Linked DNA regions of Kaistia algarum. The protein of the gene in region 1 binds, or shares a complex with, the protein of each later gene. Links are inferred from orthologs where the notes say so. Each region holds a gene or a part of one and is shown on either strand. Other genes may lie near its edges. The genes, in order: OSH05_RS11200 and dapF.

Region 1 (5,991 bases):
TCCGATCACGGCCCTCTTGAAAGGCCCGATACGCCCTATGGCGAAAGGAAAGAACCACTGACGACGGCAATTCAAACCGAGGCCGCGCTGGAGCGCGTTCCTCATCGGACGGCCGTGCGCCGGCAGATTGCGGCGGACGACGTTCTCAAAATCATCCTCGACAGCCTCGACGATTCGAAGGCGGAGGAGATCGTATCCATCGACATCGCAGGCAAATCGGCATTGGCGGACTTCATGGTCATCGCCACCGGCCGGTCGCAACGCCATGTCGGCGCCATCGCGGATCATATCGCCCGCGATATAGCGGAGGCCGGTGGCCGCGTCGCGAGCGTCGAAGGCATGCCGCATTGCGATTGGGTACTGATCGACGCCGGCGACGTGATCGTCCATGTCTTCAGGCCGGAAGTCCGCAGCTTCTACAATCTGGAGAAGATGTGGTCGTCTGATGCTCCAAAGACCGGGGCGCTGCGTCCGGTAACGGAGAATCCGGCCGGCTGAGCCGGATCGCCCATGCGCATTTCGATCTTCTCGGTCGGACGACTCAAAACGGGCCCCGACCGGCTTCTCGTCGAGCGTTATCTAGAACGCGCCGTCCATGCCGGCCGCAGCCTGAGCCTTGATGTCGTCACTCGGGAATTTTCCGAGAGCCGGGCCGGTCGCGGCGAGGACCGCATGGCCCAGGAAGCGACGATGCTTATCGCCGCCCTCCCGCCCGGCGCCCGGCTGGTCGCCCTAGACGAAGGCGGCCGTGCTCCGACCAGCGTCGAGTTCGCCCGCAAGATCGGACGGCTGCGCGATGACGGGCTCGGTGACCTCGTATTCGCGATCGGCGGTGCCGACGGCCATGGCGCCGCGCTCAAGTCCCGCGCCGACGAGACGCTGGCCTTTGGTCAGATGACATGGCCTCACCAGATCGTCCGCCTGCTGCTCGCTGAGCAGATCTACCGGGCGATGACAATCTTGTCCGGCCATCCTTATCATCGTGAGTGACCGTCGCGCTTCGGCCGCAATTCTTGGCTAGCGAAGCAACAAGCGACGGTAGATTGGCGGTCGACCTTTGGGGTCGCGCTTGCGACCGTCCGGACACCTCCTTCGGGCCGTCGAACGTGCATCGACTTCAGCATTCCGCGCCGTCGCTAAGAGCTGCCGCGTTCGCCGCGCTGCTGCTGGCGCTGCTGTCGCCGGAAGCGCACGCCGCCGATGAAGGCGTCACGCCCGCAAGCACCGCGCCGACAGCGGCGGAACAAAGTGCCCGCCGCGCGGAACTCGACGCGATCACCCGCGACATTGACGTCACAAAAGAGCGACAGGAAGCCTTGCGATCCGAAATCGCAAAGCTCGACAATGACAGCACGTCGTTGACATCGGCGTTGGTCGACACCGGGGAGCGCGCCACCGAACTCGAGAAGAAGATCGACAAGGCCGAGCAGCGCATGAGCAGCCTGCTCGACGAAGAGAAGACGGTCCACGATTCGCTCGCCGCGCGCCGGGGAACCCTGGCCAATGTGCTGGCCGCTTTGCAACGTATGGGCCGCAAGCCGCCGCCCGCCATTGTTGTGCGGCCTCAGGATGCCCTCTCAGCAGTCCGAAGTGCCATGCTGCTAGGGGCGGTGGTACCGGAGCTGCGGGGCGAAGCCATCCAGCTGGCAGGTGACCTCCAGCATCTCCTCGCGCTCAAGGGCGAGCAGGAGCGCGAGCGCGACCGCATGCGCGCCGATTCGACCGCGCTCGCCGAGGAGCGCACGCGGATCCAGCTCCTGGTCGAAGAAAAGAAGAAGGCGCGCGTCGCGTCCGAGCAGCAATTGGCCGACGAGCAATCCCGCTCCGAGCAACTCGCCCGCAAGGCCACCAGTCTCAAGGACCTGATCGCGAGCCTGGAGAAGCAGGTCGCGGCCTCCGCGGATGCCGCCGCGGCGGCAAGCAAGGCCGAAGCCGACAACCAGGCCGCGCTCGAGTCCGGCAAGGCATCGCCGAACCCGGACAGCCTCGGCGCGCGCAACCGCATCGCGCCGGCTGTCGCCTTTGGCAATACCAAGGGCATGCTGCCGATGCCGGTCAATGGGGTCCAGATGAAGGGCTTCGGCGACGCCGACGGACTGGGCGGTACAACGCAGGGAATTTCGATCGCGACGCGCGCCGGGAACGGCGTATCGTCACCCGCCGATGGGTGGGTAGTTTACGCCGGACCGTTCCGGTCCTACGGTCAACTCTTGATCATCAATGCCGGCGGCGGATATCATATCTTGTTGGCAGGAATGGAGCGGATCGACGTCGAACTCGGGCAGTTCGTGCTGGCAGGCGAGCCGGTGGCGGTCATGGGATCGCGGTTGCTGGCCAGTAATAATGTCGACGGTATTGGCGCTACGCAGCCCATGCTCTATGTCGAATTCAGAAAAGACGGAACCTCGATCGACCCGGCCCCATGGTGGGCGCGATCCAACGACGAAAAGGTTGGCGGATGATTCGCAATGCTACCCTGCTCCTGGCCGGCACGATCATCGGCGCCGCGGCCACGGTGACGCTGAGCCAGATGCCCGGGCTCGTACCGACGGCCGCGCAGGCCGCCGTGTCCGATACCTACCGGCAGCTCAATCTGTTCGGCGACGTGTTTGAGCGCGTCCGGGCGGACTATGTTGAAAAGCCCGAGGATTCAGCCTTGGTCGAGGCGGCCGTCAACGGCATGCTCACCTCGCTCGATCCGCATTCGAGCTACATGAATCCCAAAGACTTCAAGGACATGCAGGTCCAGACCCGCGGCGAATTCGGCGGGCTCGGGATCGAGGTGACCATGGAGGACGGCGCGGTCAAGGTCGTATCCCCGATCGACGACACGCCGGCCGCCAAGGCGGGCATCCAGGCCGGAGACCTGATCGTCGCCATTGACGGCGACTCGGTTCAGAACATGAACCTCAATCAAGCCGTCGAGAAGATGCGCGGCGCGGTCAATACGCCGATCACACTGCAGATCCAGCGCAAGGGCACCGCCAAGCCCTTCGACGTCAAGATCGTCCGCGACGTCATCCGCATCCAGTCGGTCAAGTGGCGCGCCGAAGGCGATGTCGGCTATATCCGCATCTCCTCCTTCAACGAACAGACCTTTGACGGGCTGAAGACGGCGATCGAGAAGCTCGACGACCAGATCGGCAAGGACAAGATCAAGGGCTTCATCCTTGATCTGCGCAACAATCCCGGCGGCCTGCTCGATCAGGCGGTCGCGGTCGGCGATACGTTCCTCGACCATGGCGAGATCGTCGCGACGCGCGGGCGCCATTCGGACCAGAATACGCGCTACGACGCCCGGCCCGGGGATATGACCGACGGCAAGCCCGTCATCGTCCTCATCAATGGTGGCTCCGCTTCGGCATCGGAAATCGTGGCCGGCGCCCTGCAGGACCAGAAGCGGGCGACGATCCTCGGCACCCGCTCCTTCGGCAAGGGATCGGTACAGACGATCATCCCGCTTGGCTCCAACGGCGCGATCCGCCTGACGACGGCGCGCTACTACACGCCGGCCGGCCGCTCGATCCAGGCCAAGGGCATCGATCCGGATATTCAGGTCCTGCAGGACCTGCCGCCGGAGCTGAAGGACCAGGTGACCGATACCAAGGGCGAAGCATCGCTGAAGGGTCACCTCGCTAACGAAGCTGGCGGCCAGGAAGGCGGCGGCTCTCAGGCCTATGTCCCGCCGGAGGCCAAGGACGACAAGCAGCTTCAGCAGGCGATCGGCCTGCTCGACGGCAAGCAGGCGAACAGCGCCTTCCCGCCGGACCCGAAGGCGGCCGTTCCGAACTGATCCCAGAACGGCGCCCTCGGGCGCCGTTCCTTTATGATCCGACGCTTACCCCAGCCATCGCAGCTTCTGGAGCCGACCTGTGTCGGAGGATTACACCGCCCCCCTCGGCCTCGGTCGCGACCGGAGCCGGCGACCGTCACGCCTCTGGCCCTTTGCGCTCGGCATTGCGCTGGCTGCCACGCTCTTCGTCGTCGGCTGGGCGGTCTGGTTCCATGATCCGGACGGAGGCCAACCGATCGCCAGCGTGGCTCTGCCGGCGCTGCCCCCTGCGCCGCCCCCGCCTCCCGCCGCCGACTCGCCGGCCCCGGAGCCGCCTGACGACCCATCGGGTCAGATCATCATCCGCGATCCCTGATCGCAGGGAGCGTCATCCAAATGTCGCTTCATCCGCCGCCTGCGAGCCGATAGATTGCCGGCTCCTGCGCTGGAGGATGATCCCATGTCGAAGAAGAAACCGGTCGATCCCTCGACCTTGCCCTATCGTCCCTGCGTCGGGACCGTCGTCTTCAACGCCGCCGGGCAGGTCTTTATCGGCGAGCGCTCGCCGAATGCCGAGCTGGTCGCGGGCGACCCCGTCTGGCAGCTGCCCCAAGGTGGCATCGACCCGGGCGAGGAGCCCTTGCCGGCCGCGTATCGCGAGCTGTTTGAGGAGACGAGCATCCGGTCCGTGACGCTGATCGAGGAAGCCGAGGGCTGGTTCGACTATGACCTGCCGCCGGATCTCGTCGGTGTCGCGCTCAAGGGAAAATACCGCGGTCAGCGGCAGAAATGGTTCGCCTTCCGCTTTGAGGGCGAGGAGAGCGAGATCAACGTATTGTCACCTGGCGGCGGCGCCCATGAGGCTGAATTCATCTCGTGGCGGTGGGAGCGGCTCGACGCGCTGCCCAGCCTGATCGTCCCGTTCAAGCGCAAGGTCTACGAGCAGGTCGTCGCAGCCTTCCGCCATCTGGCCTCATGAACGAAAACGGCCGCCCAAAGGCGGCCGTTCGATCGTTGTATTGGCGGAATTCACTGGCCGAGAGCGGCCTGCGCTTCCTTGAGCTGGCTGAGCTTCTGCGCCGCCACCGAACGGCTTTCGTCGTCCTTGGCGTCGGCGAGATCCTCCTCCGCGTCCTTGATCTCCTTGAGGATCAGGGCCGGATCGATGCTCTCGGCGGGAACGGCGAGTTCGGCGAGGATGGTGAGACCCGAGGGGCTCACATCCGCGAAGCCGCCGCGGATGAAATAGCGCTGCGACGCGCCGGACACCGGCGTAACCGTCACGATGCCCGGCCGGATCGTCGACATGAACGGCGCGTGGTTCTTCAGGACGGTGAACTCGCCTTCCGCGCCGGGAACGACAACGGAAAGCACCGGCTCGGAGAGCAGGAGCCGCTCCGGCGAGACGAGTTCGAACGAAAACGGATCAGCCATCGGGCCCTAGCTCCTTTTCGAGGCGATCAGGCGGCAGCCGCAAGCTTCTTCGCCTTGGCGATGGCATCCTCGATGGTGCCGACCATGTAGAAAGCGGCTTCAGGCAGATGATCATAGTCGCCGTTGCAAAGGCCCTTGAAGCCCTTGATCGTATCGGCGATCGGAACCTGGACGCCCGGCTGGCCGGTGAAGGCCTCGGCGACGTCGAAGGGCTGCGACAGGAAGCGCTCGATCTTGCGGGCGCGTGCCACGGTGAGCTTGTCCTCTTCGGAAAGCTCGTCCATGCCCAGGATCGCGATGATGTCCTGAAGTGCCTTGTAGCGCTGCAGGATCTGCTGCACCCGGCGGGCGACCGCATAGTGCTCCTCGCCGACGATGGCCGGCGTCAGCATGCGCGAGGTAGAGTCGAGCGGATCCACGGCCGGATAGATGCCCTTTTCCGAGATCGCGCGCGACAGATTCGTCGTCGCGTCCAGATGGGCGAAGGAGGTGGCCGGCGCCGGGTCGGTCAGATCGTCGGCCGGCACGTAGATGGCCTGCACCGAGGTGATCGAACCCTTGGTCGTCGTGGTGATGCGCTCCTGAAGCTGGCCCATGTCGGTCGCCAGCGTCGGCTGATAGCCCACGGCCGAAGGAATACGGCCGAGAAGCGCCGACACTTCCGAGCCCGCCTGCGTGAAGCGGAAGATGTTGTCGACGAAGAACAGCACGTCCTGGCCCTGATCGCGGAAATGCTCGGCGACGGTGAGACCGGTCAGCGCGACGCGGGCGCGGGCGCCCGGCGG
Region 2 (6,213 bases), 230 kb from region 1 along the record:
ATTATTCGTTCTGCGGGCTCGATCCGCGCGGCCTCAGGGACATCTATGCGGACTACTGGCAGCAGAACGTCGCCCATAGCCGTATCAACCATGATTATTGCGTGCGGAACCCGAAGGGCTATGCGGGGTATGGCCCGGATTGCTGGGGGCTGACGGCGAGCGACAGCGTCGACGGCTATTCGGCCCATGCGCCGGATAACGACCTCGGTGTCATCGCCCCGACGGCGGCATTATCGAGCCTGCCCTATACACCGGACGAGTCGATTCGCGCGCTTCGGCATTTTCACGACGATCTGGGCGACAGGATCTGGCGCGATCTTGGATTTGTCGACGCCTTCAGCGAGAGCGCCGGCTGGTATGCCAAGACGCATCTCGCCATCGACCAGGGACCGATCATCGCCATGATCGAGAACCACCGCTCAGGCCTTCTCTGGAGGCTGGTCATGCAGGACGAGGAAATCCGGCGAGGCCTCGGCCGCCTAGGCTTTTCGAGCCCCCATCTCGTTTCGGCGTAAAGGCCCTCGCGACTCAGACAAGCACCGGCTGGCGCGCGATCTCGTCCTGGCCGAAGACGCGGCGATAGCGGGTGATCTCCTCGGCGGGACCGGTGGCCTTGTTGGCGTTGTCGGAGAGTTTCACCGCCGGCTTGCCGTTCGCCTCGATCACCTTGCAGACCAGCGAGATCGCTTCGAGCCGATCGTTCTTGCCGTCCGGCGCGCAGTCCCGGAAATCGTTGGTGACATTGGTGCCCCAGCCTATCGAGAGGTTCACGCGGCCGCGGAAATGGCGGACCGCATCCTCGATGGTGTCGATGTCCATGCCGTCGGAAAGCACGATCAGCTTCTCGCGCGGATCGAGCCCGTGCATGGCCCACCAGGCGATCGCCTCTTCCGCGCCTTCGATCGGCGGCTTCGAATCGGGGCGGATGCCCTTCCAGCTCAGGATCCAGTCGGGCGCGTTGCGCAGGAAGGCCGTGGTGCCATAGGTGTCCGGCAGGATGACGAGCAGATTGCCGTCATACATCTCGGCCCAGTCCTTCAGTACCTTGTAGGGAGCTTCCACGAGCGCCTCGTCGCTGTTCGCCAGCGCCGCATAGACCATGGGCAGTTCATGCGCGTTGGTGCCGATCGCCTCAAGACCGGCATCCATCGCCATCTTGACGTTGGAGGTGCCGACGAAATTGTCGCCAAGTCCCTCCTGCAGCGCCTCGACGCACCATTTCTGCCAGAGAAAGCCGTGGCGCCGACGGGTGCCGAAATCGGCGATCTTCAGCGGCCCCTCGCGGCCAAGAAGACGGAGTCGCTCGATCTTGCCCCAGAGCTTGGCCTTGGCCTTGGCATAGAGCACGTCGAGTTCGAAGCGGCTCATGCCCGTCATGGCCGAGCGGGCGCGCAATTCGCTGACGATCGCCAGCGCCGGCACCTCCCATAGCGTGGTTTCGCACCAGGGACCCTCGAACAGCAATTCATACTGGCCGTCCGGAGTGCGGCGCAGATCATATTCCGGCAGGCGGAAGTCCTCGAGCCAATCTAGAAAGTCGGGCTTGAAGATCTGCTTCACGCCGTAGAACGTGTTGCCGGCCAGCCAGATGAGTTCGTTCTTCTGGAAGCGCAGCGTTCGCGCATGGTCGAGTTGGTCACGCAATTCACGCTCGTCGATCGAATCGGCGATGCGGACGGATTTGGTCCGGTTGATCAGGCCGAACGTGGCGCGAACGTCCGGCGAGCGCGCCCGGATCAGCTGCAGCATCAGGAACTTGTAGAAATCCGTGTCGAGCAGCGTGCGGATGATCGGGTCGATCCGAAAGCCGTGATTATAGACGCGGGTCGCGACGTCGAGCGTCATGAAATGTCCGTATGGCCAAGCGGAGGGGCCAAGGCTGCGGCGCCCTCCGGTAAATCCGCGGCCGGGGGTTCGGCCGTCCGCCCTCACGCTTGAAGCGGTTCAGATAGTCAATCAGGCTCGGGCGCGCCCTGCAAGGGCGGCCAGCATCGCCGATCTGGCAATCGCCGCCGCCATCGGCCATATAGAAGCCAACGAATTTTGGGCGCGGCCATGACAATCCCCTTCGCCAAGATGAACGGCATCGGCAACGAGATAACCGTGGTCGACCTCCGCGCGGCCGGTCGTCGCCTGGACGCCGAGACGGCGCGCCGGCTCGCGGCTGATCCAAAGACGACGTTCGACCAGCTGATGACGATCGAGCCGCCGCGGACGCCCGGCACCGACGCCTTCATGACGATCTTCAACACCGATGGTTCGATGTCCGGCGCCTGTGGCAATGGCACGCGCTGCGTGGCGCTGGTCCTGTCGCAGGATCTTCGCCGCAGCGACGTCGTCCTGGAGACCTCCGCCGGGCTGCTGCTGGCGCAGGCAGAGAGCGCGGCGCGCATCACGGTCGATATGGGAACGCCGCGCTTCGACTGGCCGTCGATCCCGCTCAGCGAGCCCTTTGCCGACACGCGGGCGATCGAATTGCAGATCGGGCCGATCGACGCGCCGATCCTGCATTCGCCATCGGTCGTCAATGTCGGCAATCCGCATGCGATCTTCTGGGTCGACGATGTCGAGGCCTATGATCTCGCACGGATCGGGCCGATGCTCGAACACCACCCGATCTTCCCGGAACGCGCCAATATCTCGCTGGCGCAGGTGACCTCAAAGGGTTCGCTGCGACTTAAGGTCTGGGAGCGCGGCGTGGGGCTGACGCTGGCTTGCGGCTCCGCTGCCTGCGCGGCCGCCGTCGCCGCTGCGCGCACCGGCCGGACAGGGCGAACCGTCGACGTCGCGCTGCCGGGGGGCATGCTGACCATCGAATGGCGCGGCGACGACCACATCCTCATGACGGGGCCGGCCGCCTTCGAGCATCGCGGTACGCTGGCGCTGGGTGAGACGATCGCGGTGACGCTCGCCGATGTGCCACCGATTCCGGCTTGAGGGTGGCCTTTTCGGCTGCTTTCCGCCATAGAACGGCGCCATGACCCTCGATGTTGTCACCTTTGGCTGTCGCCTGAACACGCTCGAATCCGAAGTGATGCAGATGCGTGCCCGCGAGGCCGGGCTGGATGATGCCGTGCTGGTCAATACCTGCGCGGTGACCAGCGAGGCGGTGCGCCAGGCGCGGCAGACGATACGCCGGCTGCGGCGGGAGCGGCCGGCTTCACGGATCGTGGTGGCCGGCTGCGCGGCGCAGATCGATCCTGCGAGTTTCGCCGAAATGGTGGAAGTCGACCTCGTGCTCGGCAATGCCGAGAAGCTCGACGCCGGCGCCTACCAGATATCCGATTTTGGCATCCCTTTGGAAAACAAGGCGAAAGTCGCCGACATCGCCGAACTGCGCGAGACGGCAGGCCATCTTGTTGCCGGCATGGATGGGCACACGCGGGCCTTTGTCGAGATCCAGAATGGCTGCGATCATCGCTGTACCTTCTGCGTCATTCCCTATGGCCGCGGACCCTCGCGCTCGGTGCCGATGGGCGCCGTCGTCGAGCAGATCCGCAGTCTCGTTGCCGGCGGGCATGGCGAGATCGTGCTGACCGGCGTCGATATCACCGCCTATGGCGCCGATCTGCCGGGCCAGCCGACACTCGGGACGCTCGTCGGCAAGATCTTGAAACTCCTGCCGGAATTGCCCCGCCTCCGCCTTTCTTCGCTCGACACGATCGAGGTCGACGCGGCGCTTCTGCGCGTGATCGGCGAGGAAGAAAGACTGATGCCGCATTTTCATCTCTCGCTGCAATCCGGCGACGACATGATTCTGAAGCGCATGAAGCGCCGGCATTCGCGATCCGAGGCGCTGGCCTTCTGCGCGCGCGTGCGCCAGCTTCGCCCCGACGCCGTGTTCGGCGCTGATCTGATCGCCGGCTTCCCGACGGAGAGCGAGGCGATGTTCGAGAATTCGTTGCGCCTTCCAGAGGATGCGGGGCTCACCTATCTGCACGTCTTCCCGTTCTCGCCGCGGCCCGGCACGCCCGCCGCCCGGATGCCGCCCTTGGCGAAATCGCTGGTGAAAGAGCGGGCTGCCCGGCTGCGCGCCGAAGGCGAGCGCCGGCTCGGCGCCTTCCTCGACGGTGAGGTCGGGCAGATCCGGTCCGTGCTGATGGAGCGCGGTGGTACCGGGCGGACGGAACATTTCGCCCCGGTGCGGCTCGGCGGCGTGCCGGCCGGAGATATCCTTGCCGTCCGGATCGACGCTCGCTCCGGCGGCGAACTGACCGCTTCCCCGATCGAGAAGGCTGCCTGACGCGATGAGTGACGAGAAGAAGGGCTTCTTCCGACGCATATTCGGCGGCGGCGAGACTCCCACCGAGACGAGGGTCGAGGTGCCGGAGGTGGCGCCGCCCGAACCGGTGCCGGCTGCCGAGCCGGTGGTGGAGGAAAAGCCGGCAACGGCGGCCGAGCCGAGGCTCTCCTGGTTCCAGCGGCTCAAGGCTGGCCTGTCGCGGTCGTCGAATGCGATCTCCGACAGCATCGCCTCGGTGTTCACCAAGCGGAAGCTCGATGCGGCGACGCTGGAGGAATTCGAGGATGTGCTGATCCAGGCCGACCTCGGCGTCTCGACGGCGAGCGCCATCACGGCGGCGCTCGCTAAGGGGCGTTTCGATAAGGAGATCGAGGGCGAGGAGGTCAAGACGATCCTCGCCGAGGAAGTCGCCAAGGTTCTGGTTCCCGTGGCGCGTCCGCTGGCGATCGATCCGAGCCGCAAGCCGCATGTCATCCTCGTCGTCGGCGTCAACGGCACCGGCAAGACGACGACGATCGGCAAGCTCGCGGCGAAGCTCACCGCCGAAGGGCGCTCGGTCATGCTCGCGGCCGGCGACACGTTCCGCGCCGCCGCGGTCGAGCAGCTGAAGATCTGGGGCCAGCGCACCGGCTGCACCGTGATGTCGCGGCCGACCGGTGCCGACGCGGCCGGGCTTGCCTTCGACGCGCTGAAAGAGGCGCAAGCGAATGGCACCGACGTTCTCCTGATCGACACAGCCGGGCGGCTGCAGAACCGCACGGAGCTGATGGCGGAACTGGAAAAGATCATCCGCGTCGTCAGGAAGCAGGATCCGACCGCGCCGCATACCGTGCTGCTGACCCTCGACGCGACGACCGGTCAGAACGCCCTGCAGCAGGTCGAGATATTCGGCCGCGTCGCCGGGGTGACGGGTCTCGTCATGACCAAGCTCGACGGCACGGCGCGCGGCGGCATCCTGGTGGCGATCGCAGCCAAATACGGCCTGCCGATCCACTTCATCGGCGTCGGCGAGGGCGTCGACGATCTGGAGCCGTTCGAGGCCAATGACTTCGCCAGGGCAATCGCCGGCCTCGCCGTGTGAAGGAAGCCCTTTATGCGGAGGCCGATCGGCACTATGTCGGTCTGGCCACCAGACGAAAGCCCTCCATGACCGCCCTTTTCGAACGCGCGCCGAATGATCCGAAGCACAAGGATCTCAATCCGATCCTGAAGCTCGTGTTGGAGCTCGGCCCGCTCGGCGTCTTCTTCTTCGCCAATGCCCGCCTCGATATTTTCTGGGCGACCGGCTCGTTCATGGTGGCGACGCTGGTGGCGCTCGCCGTCTCCTTCGCGCTAACGCGGCGCCTGCCGATCATGCCGGTCGTCACGGGCGTGGTGGTCGTCGTGTTTGGCGGACTGACGCTCTATCTGCACGACGAGACCTTCATCAAGATGAAGCCGACCATCGTCAACACGCTGTTCGGCGCGGTGCTGCTCGGCGGGCTCGTCTTCGGCAAGGCGCTGCTCGGCTATGTCTTCGATTCGGTCTTCCACCTGACCGACGAAGGCTGGCGCAAGCTCACCTTCCGCTGGGGCCTGTTCTTCCTGCTGCTCGCGGTGTTGAACGAGGTGATCTGGCGCTCGTTCCCGACCGATGTCTGGGTCAATTTCAAGGTCTTCGGCATCATGCCGCTGACCTTCCTGTTCACGCTGGCGCAATTGCCGCTGGTCAACCGGACAAGCATTGAGCAGAAGCCGGCGGAGTAGGGCGAGGCATCAGCTTCGCCTCGGCATTCGGTCTTACCCGCCCTTGAGCACCTTCTCGATCTCCGGCATCAGCTTAGTGGCGAGGCTTTCCTCGCTGAGCGGGCCGATGAATTTGTAGCGGATGGTGCCGTCCGGGCCGAGCAGGAAGGTTTCCGGAACGCCATAGACGCCCCAGTCGATCGCCGTGCGGCCGTTCGTGTCGACACCGATGGCGGCGAACGGAT

What was found.
Region 2: the proteins of OSH05_RS11200 (region 1) and dapF are in contact, whole or in part, in a solved structure (PDB 5YGU), measured with the Escherichia coli proteins. The link is inferred for Kaistia algarum from one-to-one orthologs.

Annotation. Positions count from the first base shown.
Region 1 is NZ_JAPKNJ010000001.1:2,327,771-2,333,761, reverse strand. What follows is about bases 3,287-5,991. They hold OSH05_RS11200 (RNA pyrophosphohydrolase), read left to right. Parts: upstream 3,287-4,232; coding sequence 4,233-4,751; downstream 4,752-5,991. Other genes in these bases: atpD (F0F1 ATP synthase subunit beta), read right to left, coding at 5,233-5,991; OSH05_RS11195 (F0F1 ATP synthase subunit epsilon), read right to left, coding at 4,802-5,206; OSH05_RS11205 (hypothetical protein), read left to right, coding at 3,873-4,148; OSH05_RS11210 (S41 family peptidase), read left to right, coding at 3,287-3,793. Also shown: rsfS (ribosome silencing factor), read left to right, coding at 115-498; 23S rRNA (pseudouridine(1915)-N(3))-methyltransferase RlmH, read left to right, coding at 511-990; OSH05_RS11215 (murein hydrolase activator EnvC family protein), read left to right, coding at 1,044-2,462; more of OSH05_RS11210, read left to right, coding at 2,459-3,286. UniProt on the Escherichia coli protein: Master regulator of 5'-end-dependent mRNA decay.
Region 2 is NZ_JAPKNJ010000001.1:2,092,069-2,098,281, forward strand. The notes cover bases 1,070-3,996. They hold dapF (diaminopimelate epimerase), read left to right. Parts: upstream 1,070-2,055; coding sequence 2,056-2,937; downstream 2,938-3,996. Other genes in these bases: pncB (nicotinate phosphoribosyltransferase), read right to left, coding at 1,070-1,845; mtaB (tRNA (N(6)-L-threonylcarbamoyladenosine(37)-C(2))-methylthiotransferase MtaB), read left to right, coding at 2,978-3,996. Also shown: OSH05_RS10150 (glucoamylase family protein), read left to right, coding at 1-515; more of pncB, read right to left, coding at 529-1,069; more of mtaB, read left to right, coding at 3,997-4,243; signal recognition particle-docking protein FtsY, read left to right, coding at 4,248-5,324; OSH05_RS10175 (septation protein A), read left to right, coding at 5,390-5,989; OSH05_RS10180 (DsbE family thiol:disulfide interchange protein), read right to left, coding at 6,023-6,213. UniProt on the Escherichia coli protein: Involved in the succinylase branch of the L-lysine biosynthesis and in the biosynthesis of the pentapeptide incorporated in the peptidoglycan moiety. Catalyzes the stereoinversion of LL-2,6-diaminopimelate (L,L-DAP) to meso-diaminopimelate (meso-DAP).